One region of the Dactylosporangium sp. NPDC049525 genome, then DNA from elsewhere that is predicted to be linked to it. Evidence: riboswitches for the same ligand, from Rfam matches in the RefSeq annotation. Region 1 holds a riboswitch; each other region holds the start of a gene.
The links. Region 1 has a riboswitch for cobalamin ahead of AB0K00_RS36270 (ribonucleoside-diphosphate reductase subunit alpha). Riboswitches for the same ligand answer to the same signal wherever they lie in the genome.

Region 1 (5,307 bases):
CCGCGCTCCGCGCGACGAGCACCGCGCTCCGCGCGACGCCCGTCGCGTGGTGCGTCGACGGGCCTACTTCGACATGCCGGGGCAGTACTGCTCGACTTCGGTGTTCACCTTGTCGATCTCGGCGTCGAAGGACGGGTCGCCGAATTTCTCGGCGCGCAGCATCTTCGCGATCGTCGCCGCGTAGTTCGCGATGGCCGTCTTCACCGCCGGGTCGACCGCCTTGGCCAGCTCGGCGTCGACCGCCTTGCTGATCCGGCCGAGGATGACCTCGCCCTTTGCCTGTGCCTTCGCCTGGGCGGCCTTGTCCCCGCTGACACTCGCCGCGGCCAGCTCACCGACCACCGGCAGGAGCGCTTCCTCCTCCGCCTCATAGACCGCCTTGACCGCCGTGCACACGGCCTCGGTGTTGGCCTTCACGTCGACCGTCGGGCTCGGCGCGGCGGCACTGCTCGCGGCGCCGCTCTGCGCTGCGGCGGCGGTGTTGTCCGGCTGCTGCGTGCACCCCGTGGCCAGCCCCACCGTGGTGGCAAGGGCCAGCGCCAGAAGAACTCGTTGCGATCGCACGTCATGCTCCCCGTCTCGTGAACCAAGCACGCAGATGATAGAGACCACCACCGACATTTTCCGACCTGTGCCGGTCAGCGCCGGGTCGCGAACGGCCCCGGGCGGACACCGCCCGGGGCCGTGCGGCATCCGACGCCTCAGAAGTCGTCGTCGAAGCTGACCGTCCCGGTGACGCCGACCTGGTACGCCGAGACGCGCCGCTCGAAGAAGTTCGACAGCTCCTGCACGTCCTGCAGGTCCATGAACCCGAACGGGTTGGCGGAGCCGTACAGCGGCGCGATGTCCAGCTGCGCCAGGCGACGGTCGGCGACGTGCTGCAGGTACTGGCGCATGTCCACGGTGGACAGTCCGGAGACGCCCTGGCCCAGCAGGTCCTCGGCGAACTGGACCTCGCACTCGACGGCCTCGGCGAGCATGTCGCGGACCTGCGCGGCCAGCGCGTCGTCGAACAGGTCCGGCTCCTCGGCGCGGACGACGGCGATGACGTCGAACGCGAACGCCATGTGCATCGACTCGTCGCGGAACACCCAGTTGGTGCCGGATGCGAGGCCGTGCAGCAGGCCGCGGGAGCGCAGGAAGTACACGTAGGCGAACGCGCCGTAGAAGAACAGGCCCTCGATGCACGCGGCGAAGCAGATGAGGTTGAGCAGGAACGCCCGCCGGTCGTCCCGTGTGGACAGTCGCCGCAGCGAGCCCAGGGAGTCGATCCAGCGGAAGCAGAACCCGGCCTTGCGGCGGATCGACGGGATGTTCTCCACCGCCGCGAACGCCTCCGCCCGGGCCGCGTCGTCCGGCAGGTACGTGTCCAGCAGGTTCAGGTAGAACTGGACGTGCACGGCCTCCTCGAACAGCTGCCGGGACAGGTACAGGCGGCCTTCGGGGGAGTTCACGTGCTGATACAGGTTGAGGACGAGGTTGTTGGCGACGATCGTGTCGCCGGTGGCGAAGAACGCGACGAGCCGGCCGACGAGGTGCCGCTCGGCCGGGGTGAGCTTCGCCAGGTCGGTGAGGTCGGTGTGCAGGTCGACCTCCTCGACCGTCCACGTGTTCTTGATGGCGTCGCGGAACCGGTCGAAGAACTGCGGGTACCGCATGGGCCGCAACGTCAGATCCATGCCGGGGTCCAGGAGACTCACTGGCACGCCTCGCACGACTCGGGGTTCTCCAGCGAACACGCAACCGCGTCCTCAACTGGAGCCACCAGGGACACCGTCGCCTGCTGGATGCGCGTAGCGGGGCGGGACCGCAGGTAATAGGTGGTCTTCAAGCCGGCCTTCCACGCGTACAGGTACATCGAGGAGAGCTTGCCGATGTTCGGCGCGCTCATGAACAGGTTCAGCGACTGGCTCTGGTCGATGTACGGCCCGCGGGCGGCGGCCAGGTCGATGAGCGCCCGCTGCGGCAGCTCCCACGCGGTGCGGAACAGCGCCCGGGTCTCCGCCGGTAGCGCCGCGACGCCCTGCACGGACCCGTCGGCGCGCTTGATCTCCTCCCGGACCTGCGACGTCCACAGGCCGCGGGACTTCAGCTCCCGCACCAGCGCCGTGTTGATCTGCAGGAACTCACCCGACAGGGTCTCCCGCTTGAACATGTTGGACACCTGCGGCTCGATGCACTCGTAGCACCCGGCGATCGACGCGATCGTGGCCGTCGGCGCGATCGCGATGAGCAGCGAGTTGCGCAGCCCGTACGCGGCGATGCGTGCCCGTACCGCAGCCCACCGTGCCTCCTGGGTCGGGATGACGCCCCACAGGTCCGGTTGCAGGTCGCCGCGGGCCGCCCTGGTCAGCTGATACGCCGGGTGCGGGCCGTGCCGCTCGGCGAGGTCCGCGGAAGTCTCGAGGGCGGTCAGGTAGATTTCCTCGGCGATGCGCGTCGACAGTTCCCGCGCCTCGGGCGCGTCGAACGGCAGCCGCAGCGCGAAGTACACGTCCTGCAGGCCCATGACGCCGAGCCCGACCGGCCGCCACCGCGGGTTCGACGCGGCCGCCTCCACGCTCGGGTAGTAGTTGATGTCGATGACCCGGTCCAGGAACGTGACCGCGGTGCGGACCGTCGCGCGCAGCCGCTCCCAGTCGATGCCGTCGCCGGCCACGTGCGCGGCGAGGTTGACCGAGCCGAGGTTGCACACGGCGGTCTCGCCGTCGCTCGATACTTCGACGATCTCGGTGCACAGGTTCGACAGGTGTACGACCTCGCCGGGCGTGCCGGTCTGGTTGCTGAGCCGGTTCGACGGGTCCTTGAACGTCATCCAGCCGTTGCCGGTCTGCGCCAGGGTGCGCATCATCTTGCCGTACAGGTCACGGGCCTTCACGGTCCGCACGGCGCGCTGCTCCGCGGCCCGGTATGCCTCGTCGAAGGCTTCGCCGTACAGATCCGGCAGCTCCGGCGCCTCGGCCGGGTCGATGAGCGACCAGTCCGCGTCCGCCTCGACGCGGCGCATGAACTCGTCGGGGATCCAGTTGGCGAGGTTGAGGTTGTGGGTGCGCCGCGCGTCCTCGCCGGTGTTGTCCCGCAGCTCCAGGAACTCCTCGACGTCCGGGTGCCACGGCTCCAGGTAGACGCACGCCGCGCCCTTGCGCCGTCCGCCCTGGTTCACGGCGGCGACCGACGCGTCCAGGGTGCGCAGCCACGGCACGATGCCGTTCGACAGGCCGTTGGTACCGCGGATCAACGCGCCCCGCGAACGTACCCGCGACCACGAGATGCCAATCCCACCCGCGAACTTCGACAGCTTCGCCACCTGTGCGTACCGGTCGTAGATCGAGTCGAGCTCGTCGCGAGGCGAGTCGACGAGGAAGCACGACGACATCTGCGTGTGTGCCGTGCCGGAGTTGAACAGGGTCGGCGAGCTCGGCAGGTACGCCAGCGACGACATCAGCCGGTAGAACCCGATCGCCTCGGCAGGGGTGGTCGACAGCCCGCACGCGACCCGCAGCAGCCAGTACTGCGGCGTCTCCACGACCAGGCGCGTCGTCGGGTGCCGCAGCAGGTACCGGTCGGCGACGGTCCGCAGCCCGAAGTACTCGAACCGCAGGTCCCCGCTCAGGTCGACGGCGTCGTCGAGCTTGCGCGCGTTGACCGCCACGAACTGCGCGGTCTCGGCCCCGATCAGCCCCTCGGCGTGCCCCACCCGGACCGCCTGGCTGAACGACGCGATGCCCTGCCCGCGGACCTCCTTGTCGAGGTACGCCGACAGCAGCCGAGCCGCCAGCCGCGAGTACTGGGGCTCCTCGCCGATCATGTCCGCCGCCGTCTGGATCGACAGCCGGTCCAGTTCCGCGGTGGTCGCGCCGTCGTACAGGCCGCTGATGGTCTTCGTCGCCACCCGCAGCGGGTCGACGTCGTCGAGGTCGTCGGCCCACCGCCCGACCGCCCGCACGATCTTGTTCACGTCGACCGGCTCGCTGGCGCCGTTGCGCTTGCGGACCTGCATCTGCGCCCGCCGCTGGACCGGCACTTCCTCCGCGGTCATCTGCGTGAGTGTCACCCTTGGTGCTCCTCTTGCTCGTCTCCGGAAAGAGGCGAACGCGGGACACGCAGGCGGAGCCGGCACGGCCGCCGCCGGCGACCGGGCACGTCACAGCCGTCGGCCGTCCCACGCGACCTCGGACCGCCGCACTCCCGTCCTCGGGCGCGGCGCTGCTGGCAGGTCTTCGGACTCGCGGGCACGGTCACGGCACGTGCCGCGAACCTCCTACCGGCCGTCACTTCCCAGGCCCGGATGGCCCAGTGTTTGCTCGACGGCTTTCGTTCCCACTCACCGCTGCGGGGCAGTCCCGGTCTCACACCGGGTTCCCTCTTGCCTCGACCGGACTGGATACCCGGCCGAACCAGCTGCGCCACGGACTATATCTGGTACCCCATCGCAGCACGCACACCCACATGTCGTGCCGCGTGTCGGGCAGGTCCGCCAAGGGTTAGTCGCCCAGCCCGTCGATGTGGTCACGCAACCGGTCGACGAACCTTCGCGGCTGCCGGGGTACCCGTGGCGGCGGCGCGGCTGCCGCCGTGGGTGGCAGCTCACCGCGCTCCTCCGCGAAGGCGCGCAGGATCTCCCGCTCCGTCGCGCGGACAGCAGCAGGCACGACCACAGTCACCCTGATAGAACCGGCGGACGATCCGAGCCCGTCAGTACGTCCACCGGAGAAGGGAACCCGGTCGCCGTGCTGGACACCGGGCTGCAAGCGGACCGTGACGGTCCCGTCGTAGGCCTTGTACCGCAGTGTGGTGCCCAGGGCCGCGACCGCCATCGGCAGACGTGCGAAGGCGTACCCGCGGAACAAGTCGCCGGAGAGATCCCCACGGTCGTCCGGCCTGGTGGCAACGAACTCATCGAGCAGCAGCCGTTGGGTGGCGGTCAGGTCGGTCGGCGTCGGCACGTCCACGTGTATCTCGAGGTTGCCCCGTCCCGCGCCGGCAGCGCGGGGCAGCCCCTGGCCCTGGACCAAGATCGTCGAGCCGGGCTGTGTCCCTGGCTCCAGTCGCAGCACCTCGTGACCGTCGAGGATCGGAATCCTCATGGTGCCACCGAGCGCTGCCAGGGCCATCGGCACCGTGAGCTGGTAGTGCAGGTTGTCGCCGGCGCTGCGCAGCGGCCCCGCCTTTTCGCGGACCGTGACATAGAGGTCGCCGGCGCTGTGTCCGCCCTCGCCGTGGTTTCCCTGACCGCGTACCCGCAGGGTCTGGCCCGCTCGTACGCCGGCCGGGATGCGCAGCGCGAACCCGCTCAGTTGCCGGTTG
Region 2 (5,307 bases), on a different contig from region 1:
GCTCGGCCCGGCCGGGACGTAGCCGCCGTCCAGGGCGTGCAGCACCATGGTCAGCTCGTCGGTGGTGCGCGCCAGGCGGGGCACGATCTCCCGGGCCGCGAACTCGAGCACCCGTACCACATCCGGCGAATCAGAAATGTCGGAGATGTCGCCGACCGGCCAGCCCCGCGACTCCATCTCGGCGACCAGGGCGCGGGCCTGCGTCTCGGCCTCGTCGACCGACACGCGACCCGAGCCGCTCTCGTCAAGACCGAGCGCCTCGCGGAGACCTGGCAGCGCGGCCACGGTGCCGCCCCACATCTGCCTGGCCCGCAGCATCGCCAGGACCAGGTCGACCCTGGCCTCACCCGACGGTGCGACGCCGAGCACGTGCAGGCCGTCGCGGATCTGCACGTCCTTGATCTCGCACAGCCAGCCGTCGATGTGCAGGATGAGCTCGTCGAAGCCGTCCTCGCCGGGCCGGTCGGCCAGGCCCAGGTCGTGGTCGAGGCGGGCGGCCTGGATCAGCGTCCAGATCTGGGCGCGGATCGCGGGCAGCTTCGCGGGGTCGAGGGCCGCGATCGTCGCATGTTCGTCGAGGAGCTGCTCGAGGCGGGCGATGTCACCGTACGAGTCGGCCCGCGCCATCGGCGGGATCAGGTGGTCGACGAGGGTGGCGTGCGCCCGGCGCTTGGCCTGGGTGCCCTCGCCGGGGTCGTTGACCAGGAACGGGTAGATCAGCGGCAGGTTGCCCAGGGCCGCGTCGGCGCCGCAGGACGCGGACAGCCCGACGGTCTTGCCGGGCAGCCACTCCAGGTTGCCGTGCTTGCCGACGTGCACGACCGCGTGCGCGCCGAACTCGTCGGCGAGCCACCGGTACGCGGCCAGGTAGTGGTGGCTCGGCGGCAGGTCCGGGTCGTGGTAGATCGCGACGGGGTTCTCCCCGAACCCGCGCGGCGGCTGCACCATGACCACGACGTTGCCCTCGCGCAGCGCGGCGAGCACGATCTCACCGTCCGGGTCGCGGGACGTGTCGACGAACAGCTCGCCCGGCGCCGGCCCCCAGTGCCGCTCCATCTCCGCGCGCAGGTCGGACGGCAGCGTGGCGAACCAGGCCCGGTAGCGACCGGCCGAGATCCTGATCGGGTTGCCCCGCAGCTGGTCCTCGGTGAGCCAGTTGACGTCCTGCCCGCCGGCGGCGATGAGCGTGTGCATCAGCGCGTCGCCGTCCTTGGGGAAGCCGTCGGCACCCACATAGCCCTGCTCGTGCAGCGCGGACAGGAGCCGGACCACGCTCGCGGGCGTGTCGAGGCCGACGGCGTTGCCGATCCGGGCGTGTTTCGTCGGGTATGCGCTGAGCATCACCACGACCTTGCGGTCCGCGGCCGGCAGGTGCCGCAGCCGGGCGTGCCCGACGGCGATCCCGGCGACCCGGCCGGCCCGCTCCGGGTCGGCGACGTAGACGGTGAGCCCGTCGGCGTCGACCTCCTTGAACGAGAACGGCACCGTGATGATCCGGCCGTCGAACTCGGGGATCGCGACCTGCGTGGCCGTGTCCAGCGGCGACAGGCCGTCGTCATTGCTGTCCCAGGTGTCGCGGGCGCTGGTCAGGCAGAGCCCCTGCAGGATCGGCACGTCGAGGGCGGCCAGGGCGCCCACGTCCCACGCCTCGTCCGCGCCGCCGGCCTGCGCGTCGGCGGGCCGGGTGCCGCCCGCGGCGAGGACGGTGACGATGAGCGCGTCGGCCTGCCGCAGCGTGTCCAAGAGCTCCGCCGGGGCGGTGCGCAGCGACGAGGCGAACACGGGCAGCGCCCGGCCGCCGGCGTCCTCGATCGCCGCGCAGAGCGTCTCCACGAACGCGGTGTTGCCGGCGAGGTGATGCGCCCGGTAGTAGATGACCGCAACCGTCGGGCCGTCGTGGTCCGTGCCCGCCCGCTCCAGCGGTCCCCAGGTCGGGGTCGTCGCCGGGGGCGCGAAGCCGTGGCCGGTCAGCAGGATCGTGTCGGACAGGAAGTTGTGCAGCTCACCGAGGTTGGCCGGGCCGCCCTCGGTGAAGTACTTGTGCGCGTCCGCGGCGACCCCGGCGGGCACCGTCGAGTGCGACATCAGCTCGGCATCGGGCAGTTGCTCGCCGCCGAGCAGGACCACGGGCAGCGGCAGCCGCAGCAGCGCGTCGAAACCCTCCTGCCAGTCGCGGTAGCCGCCCAGGAACCGCACCACGACCAGGTCGGCACCGTCGGCCAGGGCCGGCAGGTCCTCCACGGCGGTGCGGGACGGGTTGGCCAGCCGGAACGCGGCACCGCTCGCGCGGGCGCTGAGCAGGTCGGTGTCAGACGTCGACAACAGCAGGATCACGCCGGGGTCCTCCCTCGGGGTCCGCGCCCCAAGTCGGTCGGGAAAGGTCCGGCAACGGAGAGTCTCCTGGCTCCCGGATCGGCGCTCGCCTCCGGCCTTCCCGGGCTCGCGCCCGGTGGCCTTGCGTCGGAGGTCCGCTCCCCGGTCACAGTGGCGGGACCGCGCCGGATTGACACCGGCTTCCTCCACACGTCGCCGTACAGCACCGCCAACTCTCCTGGACAGCGCTGTCTTGAGTCAAGCGAGCCGCTGCGCAGTAGTATCCGGCCCGTGCAGGCTGCCAGTGGACGCGACGCTCCGGACCGGTGCCCGGGCGCCGTGCAGGTCCACGCCGCGGCCGACGGTGGCCTGGCCCGGGTCCGGCTGCCCGGCGGCCGGTTGAGCGTCGCGGCCCTGGCCGTGCTCCGCGGCGCGGCACTCGACCTCGGCGACCCGGCGCTGGAGCTGACCTCGCGGGGGAACATCCAGGTCAGGGCGCTGCGACCGGGTGCGGAGGTCGAGCTGGCCGCCCGGTTGTCCGCCGCCGGGCTGCTGCCGTCGGACACTCACGAACGGGTCCGCAACATTATCGCCAGCCCGCTCAGCGGCCGCGACGGGCTCGGGGAGCTGGACGTGCGGCCGGTGGTGGCCGCGTACGACGCCGGCCTGTGCGCCGACGCCTCCCTGGCGGACCTTCCGGGCAGGTTCCTGGTCACCGTCGACGACGGGCGCGGCGATGTGACCCCGCTCGGCGGCGACGTCGGCCTGCACGGCGACCGCCTGGTCCTGGCCGGCACCGTCATGCCGGCCGGTGCCGGCACCGTGACGCCGGCCGGCGCGGCTGACCTCCTGCTGCGGGCCACCAGGGCGTTCCTGGCCGAGCGGGCCGAGCAGGGCGGCACGGCGTGGCGCCTGACGGAGCTGACCGACGGCCGGGCGCGGGTGGCGGCGCGGCTGGCCACCTCCTACGCCACAGACGCCGGTCAATACAGCGGCCCAGACCGCGCGGACGTTGGTCAATACAACGGCTTTGATCGCGCCGACGTTGGTCAATACGACGGCCGGCGTGGCCCGGTGGCCGGGTGGGCGCCGCAGCTCGACGGCCAGGCCGCGCTGACCGTCGTCGTGCCGCTCGGCCTGTTCACCCAGGCACAGTCCGCGGCGCTGGTGGAAGCCGCGCCGGGAGAGATCATCGTCACGCCGTGGCGGACCGTCGTCGTGCCGGACGTGCCCGTCGCACAAGCTGGACCCGTCGAGACACTGCTGACGGCGGCCGGCCTCGTCACCGACCCCGCCTCCCCGTGGGCCGGGGTCACCGCGTGCGCCGGCCGGCCCGGCTGCGCCAAAGCCCTCGCCGACGTGCGGGCCGACGCCCGCGCGGCCGTCGAGGCGGGCACCGTGCCGCGGGACCTGCCCGTGCACTGGGTCGGCTGCGAACGGCGCTGCGGCGCACCGAAGGGAAGGCACGTGGAGATGCTCGCGACCGCCGACGGCTACCAGGTGGTCTCGTGACGGCGTACGACTACGTGAAGGACGGCGCGGAGATCTACCGGCGGTCGTTCGCGACGATCCGGGCCGAGGCCGACCTGTCCGGGCTGCCCGCCGACGTCGCTCAGGTCACCGTCCGCATGATCCACGCGTGCGGGATGGTGGACCTGCCCGCCGACGTCGGGTACAGCGCCGACGTGGTCCGCCTCGCCCGCGCCGCGCTGCGCGACGGCGCCCCGATCCTCTGCGACGCCGAAATGGTCGCCTCCGGTGTGACCCGGGCGCGGCTGCCCCGCGGCAACGAGGTCCTGTGCACCCTGCGCGACCCGCGGGTGCCGGCGCTCGCCGCCGAGCTCGGCACCACCCGCAGCGCCGCCGCCCTCGAACTGTGGGGCGAGCGCCTCGCCGGCGCCGTCGTCGCGGTCGGCAACGCGCCGACGGCGCTGTTCCGCCTCCTGGAGATGATCGCAGCGGGCGCGCCCCGACCGGCGGCGGTGCTCGGCATCCCCGTGGGGTTCATCGGCGCGGCCGAGTCGAAGGCGGCCCTGGCGGCGTCGGACCTGCCGCACCTGGTCGTGCACGGCCGCCGTGGCGGCAGCGCGATGACGGCCGCCGCCGTCAACGCGATCGCGGACGAGAAGGAATGACCACAGTGGACATCGGGCGGCTGTACGGCGTAGGTCTCGGACCGGGCGACCCCGAGCTCGTCACGGTGAAGGCGGCCCGGCTCGTCGCGGCCGCGCCCGTGGTCGCCTTCCACAGCGCCCGCCACGGGCGCAGCATCGCGCGGTCGATCGCGGCGCCGTACCTGCGCGACGGCCAGATCGAAGAGGCCCTGGTCTACCCGGTCACCACCGAGGAGATCGGCGACTACCGCGCGGTCATCGAGGAGCACTACGACGCGTGGGCGGCCCGGCTCGCCGCGCACCTCGACGCCGGCCGCGACGTGGTCGTGCTCTGCGAGGGCGACCCGCTGTTCTACGGCTCCTACATGCACATGCACAAGCGGCTCGCCCACACGTACCAGACGGAGGTCGTCCCCGGCGTCACCTCCATCGCCGGCGCGTCCGCGGTCCTCGGCCGGCCCCTCGTCGAGCGCGACGAGATCCTCACCGTCCTGCCCGGCACCCTGCCGGCCGACATCCTCGCGGAGCGCCTCGCGGCCACCGACTCCGCCGCCGTCATGAAGCTGGGCCGCACCTTCGGCACCGTCCGCGACGCCCTGGAGCGGGCCGGCCGGCTGCAGGACGCCTGGTACGTCGAGCGCGCCACCACCGACCGCCAACGCGTCGCGCCGCTGTCCACAGTGGACCCCGCCGACGTGCCGTACTTCTCCCTGGCGCTGCTGCCGAGCCGGGTGCACGAGGAGACGGCGTCGGCGCTGCGCGCCGCACCTGTTGCGGTCGCCGCCGGTGAGGTCGTCGTCGTCGGGCTCGGACCCGCCGGCCGTGACTGGCTCACCCCGGAAGCCCTCGCCGCGGTCGAGGCCGCCGACGACCTCGTCGG
Region 3 (5,307 bases), on a different contig from region 1:
TTCGTGCTCACCGACTGGCTGCTGCCGGCGCTGCTCATCGTGGGTGTCGGCGTCATGATCTGGCTCGCCGCCCGCCGGGCGCCGGTGCAGCCGGAGAAGAAGCGCCGCAAGGCCGCCCTCCGATAACGGGACGGTCGCTAGCCGGTCGCTGACCCGCAGGTCTGCTGGATCTGCCCGGTGAGCCGGTTGGCGAACGCCGGGTCGGCGATGACCCGCTGCTGGTACTGCTCGACCTGCGCGTCGCTCAGCCCGGTATAGACCGGTTTGCTGGCGTACGCCTCGGCCATCGCCGCCGGGTCGGTGTAGACCCGCGACTGCACCGAGCACAGGTGCGCGGCCGTCGTGTCCAGGAAGATCGTCTCCAGCCGTTCGGGTGTCGACGACGCGGCGGCGGAGGGTGCGGCGGCCGCCGACGGTGCGGTGATCTTCGCCGGGGTGTTCGACGACTCGTCGCCGCAGCCGGCCAGGGCGGCCGTGACGGCCAGGGAGACGAGGATGAGCCGGATCATGACGGGCCTTTCCGCTGGAAGCTAGACGACGACCAGGGTGAGGTTGTTGGTGTCGGTGGTGCTGCCGTAGGTCTGCTTGACCGTGAGCTGATAGGTGCCGGCGGCCACGTTCGTCGCGTCGAACTTCACCGCGGCGAAGTCGTCGGTCCCGACCGGCAGCGACGCGGCGTCGTTGAGTTGCGTGTACGCCCGCTCCTGCGGGTAGCTCACGACCAGGCCGGTCGGGCCGCCGGAGACGGTGATGCGCAGGTCGTCGACGCCGCCCTTGCGGGCCTGGAACACCAGCTGGCTCCAGACCGGGGTCTTCTTCGGCACGGTGACGGTGGACGTCTTCTGCGTGATCGCGTCGCCGGTGACCGACACGACCGGCAGGGTCGCGGTTTGTGACCCGGTCCGCTTCGTGCCGGTGCAGGTGGTCGCCCCGTCGGCCTTCTCGGTGTACGTGTAGCTCAGCGTGACCGGGTTCAGCGACACGAGCTTCGACGTGGCGACACCGATGTTGAACGCCACGTAGTCCACGTGCCCGGCCGCGAGCGAGTCGCCCTTCGACAGCGACGAGTAGGTCTTTGTGTTCGCGGGGTAGTTGACCGTGAGTCCGGCGCCCGAGGCGGTGACCTTGACGTCGCAGACGTCGCCGGACGCGCCCCACAGCGTGCCCACCCAGCCCGTCTGCCCCGGCAGCATCGGCGCCAGCAGCGGGATGACCAGGCCGAGGTCCGCGGTCGCAGCGCCGGCCGGCGCCGCCGCCGGCAGGACGGCGGCCGCTCCGGCGGCGCAGGCGATGGCGACTGAGGCTGAACGGCGCATCGGAGGGGTCCTTGTCTGTGGGCTGCTGATGTCTGCCAGATCGGCCGGCCCGGCGGGGGCTTGAGCTACCCGCCGAGCGCCATCCAGGTGTCGTACTGGTGCACCGCGATTCCCTCGAACGCCGCGTACCGCTGCGCCGCGCTGTCGACCGCGCTCAACGTCGCCCGCATCGCGCTGCCCGTGCCGCCGTGGAACGTGCAGTACGGACAGTCGCCGAGCGCCTGCGTCTCCGCGCCCAGCCGCGCCGGTTTGGCCGCCTTCCCCGCGCGGCGCAGCAGGTCGTCGGCGACGCCGAGCATGGAGTTGCCGCCGGTGGCGGTGTTGCGGTAGCTCATCACGGTGATGCCGTCGACCCGGGCGAGCACGGCGTCGGCCAGGTTCTCCCCGCCGGCCTGCACCGTCGGCAGCCAGAACGGCACGTCGACCTCGACCGGCGGGCCGACCCGCGCCAGCTCGTCGAGCAGCTGCAGCAGCCGCGGTACCAGCGCCGCTTGTTGCTCTTTCCAGGACGGCAGCAGGTAGGGCTCGACGTCGACGTGCAGCCCCCGGAACAGCCCCGTGGCCGTGGCGGCGCGGGCCCAGCCGAGCGCGGTCGCGTGGTCCGTCGTCCAGGCCGGCTCGCCGCCGAGCGCGTCAAGGGTGATCCCGGCGCCGTCACACAGCGCGCGCAGCCGGGTCAGGTCCGTCACGTCGGCGCGCGGGTCGTAGTACGCGAAGATCGTCGTCACCGAGTTCGCGACGGCCCAGCCGACGACCGCCTCGGGCGGCTCCCGCTCCCACAGCCACATGGCGCGGGTGCCCGGCGGCGCCACCGACGTCTCCGGCGCGAGCGGCGGCAGCCGCCGGTGCACGGCCGCGACCAGCAGGCCTGCGGTCAGCACGACACACAGGACGGCGTGCGCCACGCTCCTGCCCACGTTCACTGTTCGGCCCGGTCCGGCGGCACCGAAGGATTTGGGTCACGTTGACGTCACTGGGAGCCGTGGGACACGATGAACCCCGAGCGGTCATAGGGAGGAACCCAGTGCGAGTCTGGGACGGTCCCGCCACTGTGACCGGGGAGTCACCCTCCAGCGCACGGACCACGGCCGCACCGGCCGGAAGGTCGGGGGGCGGCGGCGATCCGGGAGTCAGGAGACTCCGGCCGCTCACGCTCCATGACCCAGCGGGCGCGGACCCGCTCGATAAGGATGTGCCCGTTGACGTCGCCATACCCGTTCTCGGCCGTGGTCGGCCTGCCCGACCTGCGCCTCGCCCTGCTGCTGACCGCCGTGTCACCGGCGATCGGCGGGGTCCTCGTCCGGGGTGAGAAGGGCACCGCCAAGTCGACCGTCGTGCGTGGCCTCGCCACGCTGCTGCCGGAGGTCGACGTCGTCGCCGGCTGCCGCTTCGCCTGTGACCCCACCGCGCCCGACCCGTCCTGCCCCGACGGCCCGCACTCCCTGGACGCGCCCGCGGCCCGCCGCCGCTCCGCCCTGGTCGAGCTGCCCGTCGGCGCGACCGAGGACCGGGTCGTCGGCACCCTGGACCTGCAGCGGGCCCTCGGCGACGGGGTCAAGGCCTACGAGCCCGGCCTGCTCGCCGCCGCCCACCGCGGCGTGCTCTACGTCGACGAGGTCAACCTCCTGCCCGACCACCTCGTCGACCTGCTCCTGGACGCCGCCGCGATGGGCCGCGCCCACGTCGAGCGCGACGGGGTCTCCGTCAAGCACGCCGCCAGGTTCCTGCTCGTCGGCACCATGAACCCGGAGGAGGGCGAGCCGCGCCCGCAGCTCGTCGACCGGTTCGGCCTGGTCGTCGGGGTCACGTCGCCGACCACGCCCGCACCGAGGGCCGAGGTGGTGCGGCGGCGGCTGGCGTACGAGCTGGACCCCGAGACGTTCGCGGCCCGCTTCATCGAGGAGGACGCCGCGCTCGCCGGCCGGATCGCCACCGCCAGGCGCGCGCTGCCCGGGGTGACGTTGCCGGACCGTCAGCTGGACCGGATCGCGCGGATCTGCCTGGCGTACCGGGTGGACGGGCTGCGCGCCGACATCGTCGTGGCCCGCACCGCGGTCGCGCTCGCCGCGTGGCACGGCCGGACCGTCGTGACGAAGGACGACCTGCGCGACGCGGCCCGGCTCGCGCTGCCGCACCGGCGCCGCCGCGACCCCCTCGACCCGCCGGGCGCGGACCAGGAACGCCTCGAGGAGATCCTGGACCAGGAGCTCGGCGACGACCCCGACGACCCCGACGACGACGCCAGGCACGACCCAGGCGACGAGGACCCGGATACCGGCGGGCCGTCCACGGCCGGCGAGCCGGCCGCTGCCGGTGACGGAGGCGGTGACGGTGGTCCTGGCAGCGCACCGGGCAACCCAGGTCCGCCGCCGGTCGGTCCGCCACCCGCCGGCGATCACGCCGCGCAGGCGCCGCCCGCGCAGGTCGAACCCACGCCGGGCGAACCCTCCGACGGGCCGGTCACGCAGCCGGCCGGGGAGCTGGCGTTCGCGCAGGCGCCGTACAAGACGCGGCTGCTGCGCATCGGCGGCCGGGCCAACCGGCAGCAGGGCGCGCACGCCGGCCGGCGCTCGCCAGCGTACTCGCGGCACGGGCGGGTCGTGCGGTCCCGGCAGCCCAGCGGCGGCAAGCTCGTCAGCCTGCACCTGCCCGACAGCTTGCGGGCCGCGGCAATGCGCGGCTCCCGCAGCGTGCAGACCCAGGACCTCCGCGAGGCGGTCAAGGTGGGCCGGGAGGCCAACCTGGTGCTGTTCGTCGTGGACGCGTCCGGCTCGATGGCCGCCCGGCAGCGCATGGCGGTCGTGAAGACGGCCGTGCTGTCGCTGCTGCGCGACGCGTACCAGCGCCGCGACAAGGTCGGCATGATCACCTTCCGGGGTGCGGAGGCCACCACCGTCCTCGAGCCGACCGCCAGCCACGAGGTCGGCGTGCTGCGCCTGGCCGAACTGCGCACCGGCGGGCGCACCCCGCTCGCCGCCGGGCTGCTCCGGGCCGCCCGCACGCTGCACGGCGAGCGCCGCCGCGACGCCCGCCGCCGGCCGCTGCTCGTCATCGTCACCGACGGCCGGGCCACCAGCGGCGCCGACCCGCTGACCGTCGCGCCCGCGCTCGCCGGCATCCCCGCCGTCGTCGTGGACTGCGAGTCCGGACCCGTGCGCCTCGGCCTCGCCGGGCGCCTCGCCCGCGCCCTGTCCGCCGACTGCGTCCCGCTGTCGGCCCTGTCGCACATGGGGAGCTGAACATGCCGCAGGGCAAGGTCGAGAGCGTGCCCGACGACGGGCTCACCACCCGCCAGCGCCGCAGGCAGCACGTCCTGGCCGTCCACACGGGACAGGGCAAGGGCAAGTCGACCGCCGCGTTCGGCATGGCGCTGCGCGCGTGGAGCGCCGGCTGGCCGATCGCCGTGTACCAGTTCGTGAAGAGCCCGAAGTGGAAGGTCGGCGAGGAGACCGCGCTCAAGGCGCTCGGCGAGACCGGCAAGGGCGGCCCCGTCGTCTGGCAGAAGATGGGCGAGGGCTGGTCCTGGATCCAGCGCCCCGGCACCGAGCGCGACCACGCCGCCGAGGCCGCCGAGGGCTGGGAGCAGATCAAACGCGACCTGGCCGCCGAGGCGCACCGGTTCTACGTGCTCGACGAGTTCACGTACCCGATGAAGTGGGGCTGGGTCGACGTCGCCGACGTCGTTGCCACGCTGCGGGACCGGCCCGGCAACCAGCACGTCGTCATCACCGGCCGGGACGCGCATCCTGACCTGATCGACCTCGCCGACCTCGTCACCGACATGACGAAGGTGAAGCACCCGATGGACGCGGGGCGCAAGGGGCAGCAGGGCATCGAGTGGTAGCCAGGATCGTCATCGCGGCACCGGCGTCCGGGCACGGCAAGACGACCGTGGCGACCGGGCTGCTCGCGGCGTTCGCGGCGCGCGGACTGACGGTGGCACCGTTCAAGGTCGGGCCCGACTACATCGACCCCGGCTACCACGCCCTCG
Region 4 (5,307 bases), on a different contig from region 1:
AGGTCGAGGACCCGGTCGAAGTCGGCGAGGGCCGCGTCGAGGTCGCCGAGCTCGGCGTACAGGTCGCCGCGGTTGTAGTGCGGTTCGACGTCCGGCAGGCCGTTGGCGATCGCGGCGTCGTAGTCGGCGAGCGCCTCGGCGAACCGTCCGAGGCGGCGCAGCAGCCCGGCACGCTCGGCGTAGTAGTCGGGGTGGTGCGGGTCGAGGCCGATCACCGCGGTGTACTCCCGCACCCCGTCCTCCGGTGCACTGCGGGCGATGAGCTGGGCCCGGTTGTACCGCAGCACCGACAGGTGCAGGTCCCGCTCACCGGCGGTGAACGTGGCCTGCATGCGTTCGATGCCGGCGTCGATGAGGCGCATCGCCTCGGCCGGGTCGCCGAGGTGCATGGCGATGAGGGCACGGCCGTTCTCGTTGAACGTGAGGTTGTACGCGCGGCGCCGGTCCTCCGGCAGCAGCGACGCGAGCGACACGGCGGTGTTGACCCAGGCGCTGGCCTTGCGCAGGTCGCGGCGGGCCTCGTCGAAGTAGCGGGTGTACAGCATGGCGCGGCCGTACGCGGCCTGCATGTGGACGCTGGGTGAGGTGGAGCGGGCGCAGGCCTCGTCGTAGAGCGCCATGGCCTCGTCGGCGCGCCCCATCGTGGACAGCGCGATGGTCATCTTGACGGTGGCGAGCCAGCACGCCTCGGGCTGGGTCGCCCAGTCGGCGAGGTCCAGGCAGCGCCGGCCCAGCTCGAGGACGGCGTCGTAGTGGCCGGCGAGGATGCAGTCGCCGAGGGCGTCGCTGAGCGCGGCGACACCGGCACCTGACGGGTCGCTGCCGTGCTCGCGGTGGTAGCAGATGGCGCCGAGCCGCAGCGACGGCTCGCCTTTCGCCAGAAGCTCGTCGGCGCGCCGGTCGTGCAGCAACGCCCGCTCGGCCGGGTCCAGCGTGGCGTAGGCCGCAAGGAGCACCGGGTCGTCGCTGACGCAGTCACCGTCCACATAGGACCGTGCCGGGTCGCTGGCCGGCGCGCCGCGCTCCGCGGCGTCGTGCACGATGGTGAGCAGGGCGGGGTCGATACGGCGGGCCAGGAGGGCGAGCCACTCGGCGTCGGTGCGGTCGGCCTCCTCGGCGTGCGTGACGACGAGCGTGCGGGGGCCGATGTCGGCGAGCACGGCCTGCAGCAGGTCGACGAGGCCGTGACCGATCTGGACGGTCCGCGCGTACGGGTAGTACCGGGTCCGCGACTCCGGTGACGCCTGCGACGTGAGGGTCTCCCGCTCGCACGTCAGCAGCGTCGCGAGCTCCGGCGCGGCGGCGAGGATCTCGATGTCGTGCGCCCGCACCAGCTCCGGGTGGGTACGCAGGAGACCGGGAACGATCTGCCGCAGGAGGGTACCGGCGGCGGTGAACGGTCCCCGCAGCCGCCGATGTGCGTCCACTGTGGACAAAATTGGTGACATGACGACTCCTTCAGGACTTGCGCGAGTTCACGGCTTGCGGGAGCGGCGGCGGTCGCGGACGGCGAGCGCGGCGGCGAGGACGAGCTGGCCGACGGACGCGACCAGGAAGAGCAGCGCGTCCCAGAACCGGGCCGTGGGCACGGCGGGATCGGTGACGGCGGCGACGGCGGTGCCGAGGAAGTGCCACGCGAGCGGCAGCGCCACGAACACGAGCACGGCGAGCATGGTGGCGTAGCCGATGGCGTACAGGGGTGCGTACCAGCGGGCGGCGGCGCGGTCGCGCGGGTCCCAGCGGGTCTCGGCGGCGAGCCGGTCGGTGCGCCCGAGCAGCCGCCACATCCGGTTGTGCAGCAGCTCCCGCGCTGTGGCGTGCAGGTCGACGCAGCCCAGGACGGTGGTGATGAGGTGGTACACGTCGGTGCGCAGGAAGAAGTACAGCTGGGCGACGATGCCGAGCAGGGACATGAACGCGATGGCGAGGCAGGCGCGGCCCGCGACCGGGATGCTGCCGTCCGGGTGCCGGGTCAGCCACGCCACGACGGTGAGCGCCGAGGCCGCGAGCACGTCGGCGACCACCCCGGCGAGGATCGGCAGGTACCGCTGCCGCCGCGGCACGACGACGAGCCCGTCGAGTTTCGTCTCGGCCACCAGGAAGTAGAGCCGGTGGCCGAGGTGCATCGAGGAGTGCAGGCCGAGCCGGCGCCCGGCGAGCAGGTGGAACAGCTCGTGCAGCACGACGAACGGCAGCTGCCCGAACAGCACCGTCAGCTCGACGATCAGCAGGTAGTCGGTGAAGAACACGTTGCCGCGGGCTGGTGCGAGCCGCGGGTCGGCGACGCAGACCGCGACGGCGGCGACGACGAGCGCCGCGTAGCAGGCCCAGGCGACCGGCGAGAACAGGGCCGCGCCGAGCCGCTGCCAGCGCGGCGGGGCGGTCTTCTCCCCCGCGCCGCCAGGGCTCAGGAAGTCCAGGTCCCGCAGGGTGTCGAGGAATTCGTCGATGTCGACGGGTTCGCCGTAGCGGTCGGTGTACCAGGCGGCGGCGTCCCGCGGTGGCCGGCCTCCGGCGAGCTCGCGGAGCAGCGCGGCGCCGTCGGGCGGGAACACGCCGTAGGAGTCGCAGTCGGTGCGGCCGACGACGACCCGGTCGCCCTCGTCGAGGTACCGCAGGTCGTGCAGCGCCACTGGGGCGTTCGGCATGGCAGATCTCCTCTGCTGGTGGGCTGGGACCCCGGCCGGGGGTGAGGGTGGGTTGCGCCCCCGGCCGGGTGTCCCGCGGTGTCGGCCTCGTCGGCCCTGCAACTCAGCCCAGGAACTCCGCACAGCAGCACATGCCGTAGCAGTAGTTGTTGCAGAGCCTGGTGAGCCGCACCGCGCCCGCCTTGCGGACCACGATCTTCTTCATCCCGGCGCCGGTGCCGGTTTCCGTGCTGATGTCCGTAGCGATCTGTGCCATTGGGATTCGCCTCCTCAGACGATATGCGTCACGTTGCGTGATGAGAATGGCACGCAACGTGACGACCATGAAGTCGCCCGGGTGACACTTCGACCCCGCCTAGCCGACAGCTACCAGCGGTCGTGATGCAGCGCCTCGACCAGCGGAATCCTGCTACGCCAGCCGTGCCGTTCGAGGTCCGGCACGGTCTCCAGGTGCGTCACCGGGCCAAGGCACAGCCACGCCACGGGACGGATGCCGTCGGGGATGCCGAGCAGGTCGCGGACGAACGATTCGCGGTAGAACGACACCCAGCCCACGCCGAGACCCTCCGCGGTGGCCGCCAGCCACAGGTTCTGGATGGCGAGGCAGACCGAGTAGAGGCCGGCGTCGGCGATCGCGTGCCGGCCAAGCACCGCAGGACCGCCACGGCCGGCGTCGTAGGTGACGACCACGGACAGGGTCGATTCCAGTACACCGTCGATTTTGATGCGTTGGAACGTCTCGATTGCCGGCCCGTCCAGGGTCGCGGCGAACGTCTCCCGCTCCTGCCGCACGTGGTCGTGGAACGCGCTGCGCAGGCCGAGATCGCGCACGAGCACGAAGTCCCACGGCTGCGACAGCCCCACGCTCGGCGCCGCGTGGGCCGCGCCCAGCACGCGGTCGAGGACCTCGGCGGGGATCGGCGCCCCGGTGAACTGGCCGCGCACGTCGCGACGGCGGTGCACGACGTCATACAGGTCGGTGCTCATGAGGGCAGGCTCCCGCTGCTCAGGCCGGCCCCGGCGCGGGGCAGGCGGTGAACGCGAGGCCGGTCTTCGGACTCTCGGATCAACGCCTGACCGTCCGCCTTCCCAGCCCGCAGGCCAGTGACCGCACGCCACGTTCGGCGTGCATGGACGGCAGCTCCCCGATCACCGCGGCGGGCCCGTGCCGGATTCACACCGGCTTCCCGATTCTCCCCGGTCGCCCGGGGCACCTCGCATCAGTTCATGCCGCCGCCGAGCTTAGACGCACAACCGGAAGTGCGTCGTGAGGCGGCCGTCCTGCAGGAGGTGGAACGCGAGGGCCGGCGGCGCCTCCGGGCGGTCCTCCGGCTCCCAGGGCAGCAGCATCGTCGACTCGACGCCCGGGGCGGCCAGGACCGGCACGCCGGCGAACGTGCTCACCGCGGCGGTGTGGACGTGGCCGCACAGCACGGCGACCACGTCCGGGTGCCGGCCGAGGACCTCGGCGAGCCGCCCGGCCCCGAGCTGGCGGACCTGGTCCGCGGCGGGCTTGCCGACCGGCACCGGCGGATGATGGCAGCACACGAACGCGGGCGTGCCGGCCGACGCCGCGAGGGTGCCGTCGAGCCAGTCGAGGGTGTCGTCGTCCAGCCAGCCCTCGGCGTGCCCGGGGACGCTGGAGTCGCACAGCGCGAACACCGCCCCGGCGACGGTCTCGACCCGGTTCACGGGACCAGTGGCCGGCTCCTCGTCGAGGAGTTCACCGCGGAACATGGCCCGGTCGTCGTGGTTGCCCGGGAGCGCCAGCACCGGCACGCCGAGCTGCTGGAGCTTGCCGAACACCGCGTACTCGGCGGCGAGGCCGTGGTCGGCGACGTCGCCGGTCACCACGATCGCGTCGAGCGGGCGCTGCAGGCCGGCGAGGTACGCGATGACCCGCTCGAACCGGTCCGGCGGCTTCGATCCGACGTGGAGGTCACTGAGATGGGCGATGAGCACCCCTGCTGGTTACCCCAGCAGCGCTGCGCTACCCGCCGACTCGAACGCGGCGCGCACGTCGTCGGGGCTTTCGGTGAAGTGTGCCCAGCTGTCGATGTGGACCGGCAGCACCGTCTTCGCGCCGAGGAGGCGGGCCGCCTCGAGCAGGCCGGCGGCGCCGAGGGTCAGGTCGGCGTCGCCGAGCAGCGGGGTGCGGGCCTTGCCGCCGAACAGGATCGCGACGTCCACGGCCGGGAAACGGTCGGCGATCTGCGCCACGACGCCCAGGGACGCGTTGTCGCCGCTGACGTAGACGGTCGGCAGGTCGTCGCCGTGCAGCACGAAGCCGGTGACGGGGCCGGTGAGGTGCTCGGTGCCGTCGGGGCCGTGCTGCGCCGGCACCGCGGTGACCCGCACGAGGCCGCCGCCACCGGGCCGGGACAGGTTGACCTCGGTCCACGGCGGCAGGCCGACCGTGGGGCCGCCCAGCCGGGCGGCCGCTGCCGGAGTGCTGAGCATCAGGGGTACCGACGCCGCGAAGGCCCGACCGGAGTGGTCGAGGTTGTCAGGGTGCTGGTCGTGGGACAGCAGCACGACGTCGACGGTGCCGGCGTCCGCCGGGGTGCCGGCCGCGGCCGCGGTCTTGGTCAGCACCCGGCTGCCGACGGCGTAGTCACCGGGCGGGTCGAACGTGGGGTCGGTCATGAACGTGACGCCG

Region 2: it holds a riboswitch for cobalamin, as region 1 does, so the genes downstream of both, cobN (cobaltochelatase subunit CobN) here and AB0K00_RS36270 (ribonucleoside-diphosphate reductase subunit alpha) in region 1, are expected to answer to the same signal.
Region 3: it holds a riboswitch for cobalamin, as region 1 does, so the genes downstream of both, AB0K00_RS51495 (VWA domain-containing protein) here and AB0K00_RS36270 (ribonucleoside-diphosphate reductase subunit alpha) in region 1, are expected to answer to the same signal.
Region 4: it holds a riboswitch for cobalamin, as region 1 does, so the genes downstream of both, bluB (5,6-dimethylbenzimidazole synthase) here and AB0K00_RS36270 (ribonucleoside-diphosphate reductase subunit alpha) in region 1, are expected to answer to the same signal.

Annotation. Positions count from the first base shown of each region.
Region 1 covers NZ_JBFAPO010000034.1:18,940-24,246, forward strand. The annotation lists gene AB0K00_RS36260 (hypothetical protein) at 64-621, opposite strand; gene AB0K00_RS36265 (ribonucleotide-diphosphate reductase subunit beta) at 702-1,679, opposite strand; gene AB0K00_RS36270 (ribonucleoside-diphosphate reductase subunit alpha) at 1,697-4,039, opposite strand; cobalamin riboswitch at 4,194-4,417, opposite strand; gene AB0K00_RS36275 (DnaJ C-terminal domain-containing protein) at 4,485-5,307, opposite strand, start outside.
Region 2 covers NZ_JBFAPO010000058.1:54,620-59,926, reverse strand. The annotation lists gene cobN (cobaltochelatase subunit CobN) at 1-2,334, opposite strand, end outside; cobalamin riboswitch at 2,373-2,559, opposite strand; gene AB0K00_RS46755 (precorrin-3B synthase) at 2,605-3,825, shown strand; gene AB0K00_RS46750 (precorrin-8X methylmutase) at 3,822-4,448, shown strand; gene AB0K00_RS46745 (precorrin-2 C(20)-methyltransferase) at 4,445-5,307, shown strand, end outside.
Region 3 covers NZ_JBFAPO010000076.1:25,901-31,207, reverse strand. The annotation lists gene AB0K00_RS51515 (copper resistance protein CopC) at 1-126, shown strand, start outside; gene AB0K00_RS51510 (hypothetical protein) at 138-509, opposite strand; gene AB0K00_RS51505 (hypothetical protein) at 531-1,316, opposite strand; gene AB0K00_RS51500 (hypothetical protein) at 1,382-2,221, opposite strand; cobalamin riboswitch at 2,281-2,476, shown strand; gene AB0K00_RS51495 (VWA domain-containing protein) at 2,516-4,555, shown strand; gene cobO (cob(I)yrinic acid a,c-diamide adenosyltransferase) at 4,558-5,160, shown strand; gene AB0K00_RS51485 (cobyrinate a,c-diamide synthase) at 5,154-5,307, shown strand, end outside.
Region 4 covers NZ_JBFAPO010000010.1:147,281-152,587, reverse strand. The annotation lists gene AB0K00_RS17760 (tetratricopeptide repeat protein) at 1-1,448, opposite strand, end outside; gene AB0K00_RS17755 (hypothetical protein) at 1,476-2,648, opposite strand; gene AB0K00_RS17750 (hypothetical protein) at 2,752-2,904, opposite strand; gene bluB (5,6-dimethylbenzimidazole synthase) at 3,015-3,635, opposite strand; cobalamin riboswitch at 3,675-3,881, opposite strand; gene AB0K00_RS17740 (metallophosphoesterase) at 3,891-4,610, opposite strand; gene AB0K00_RS17735 (MBL fold metallo-hydrolase) at 4,620-5,307, opposite strand, start outside.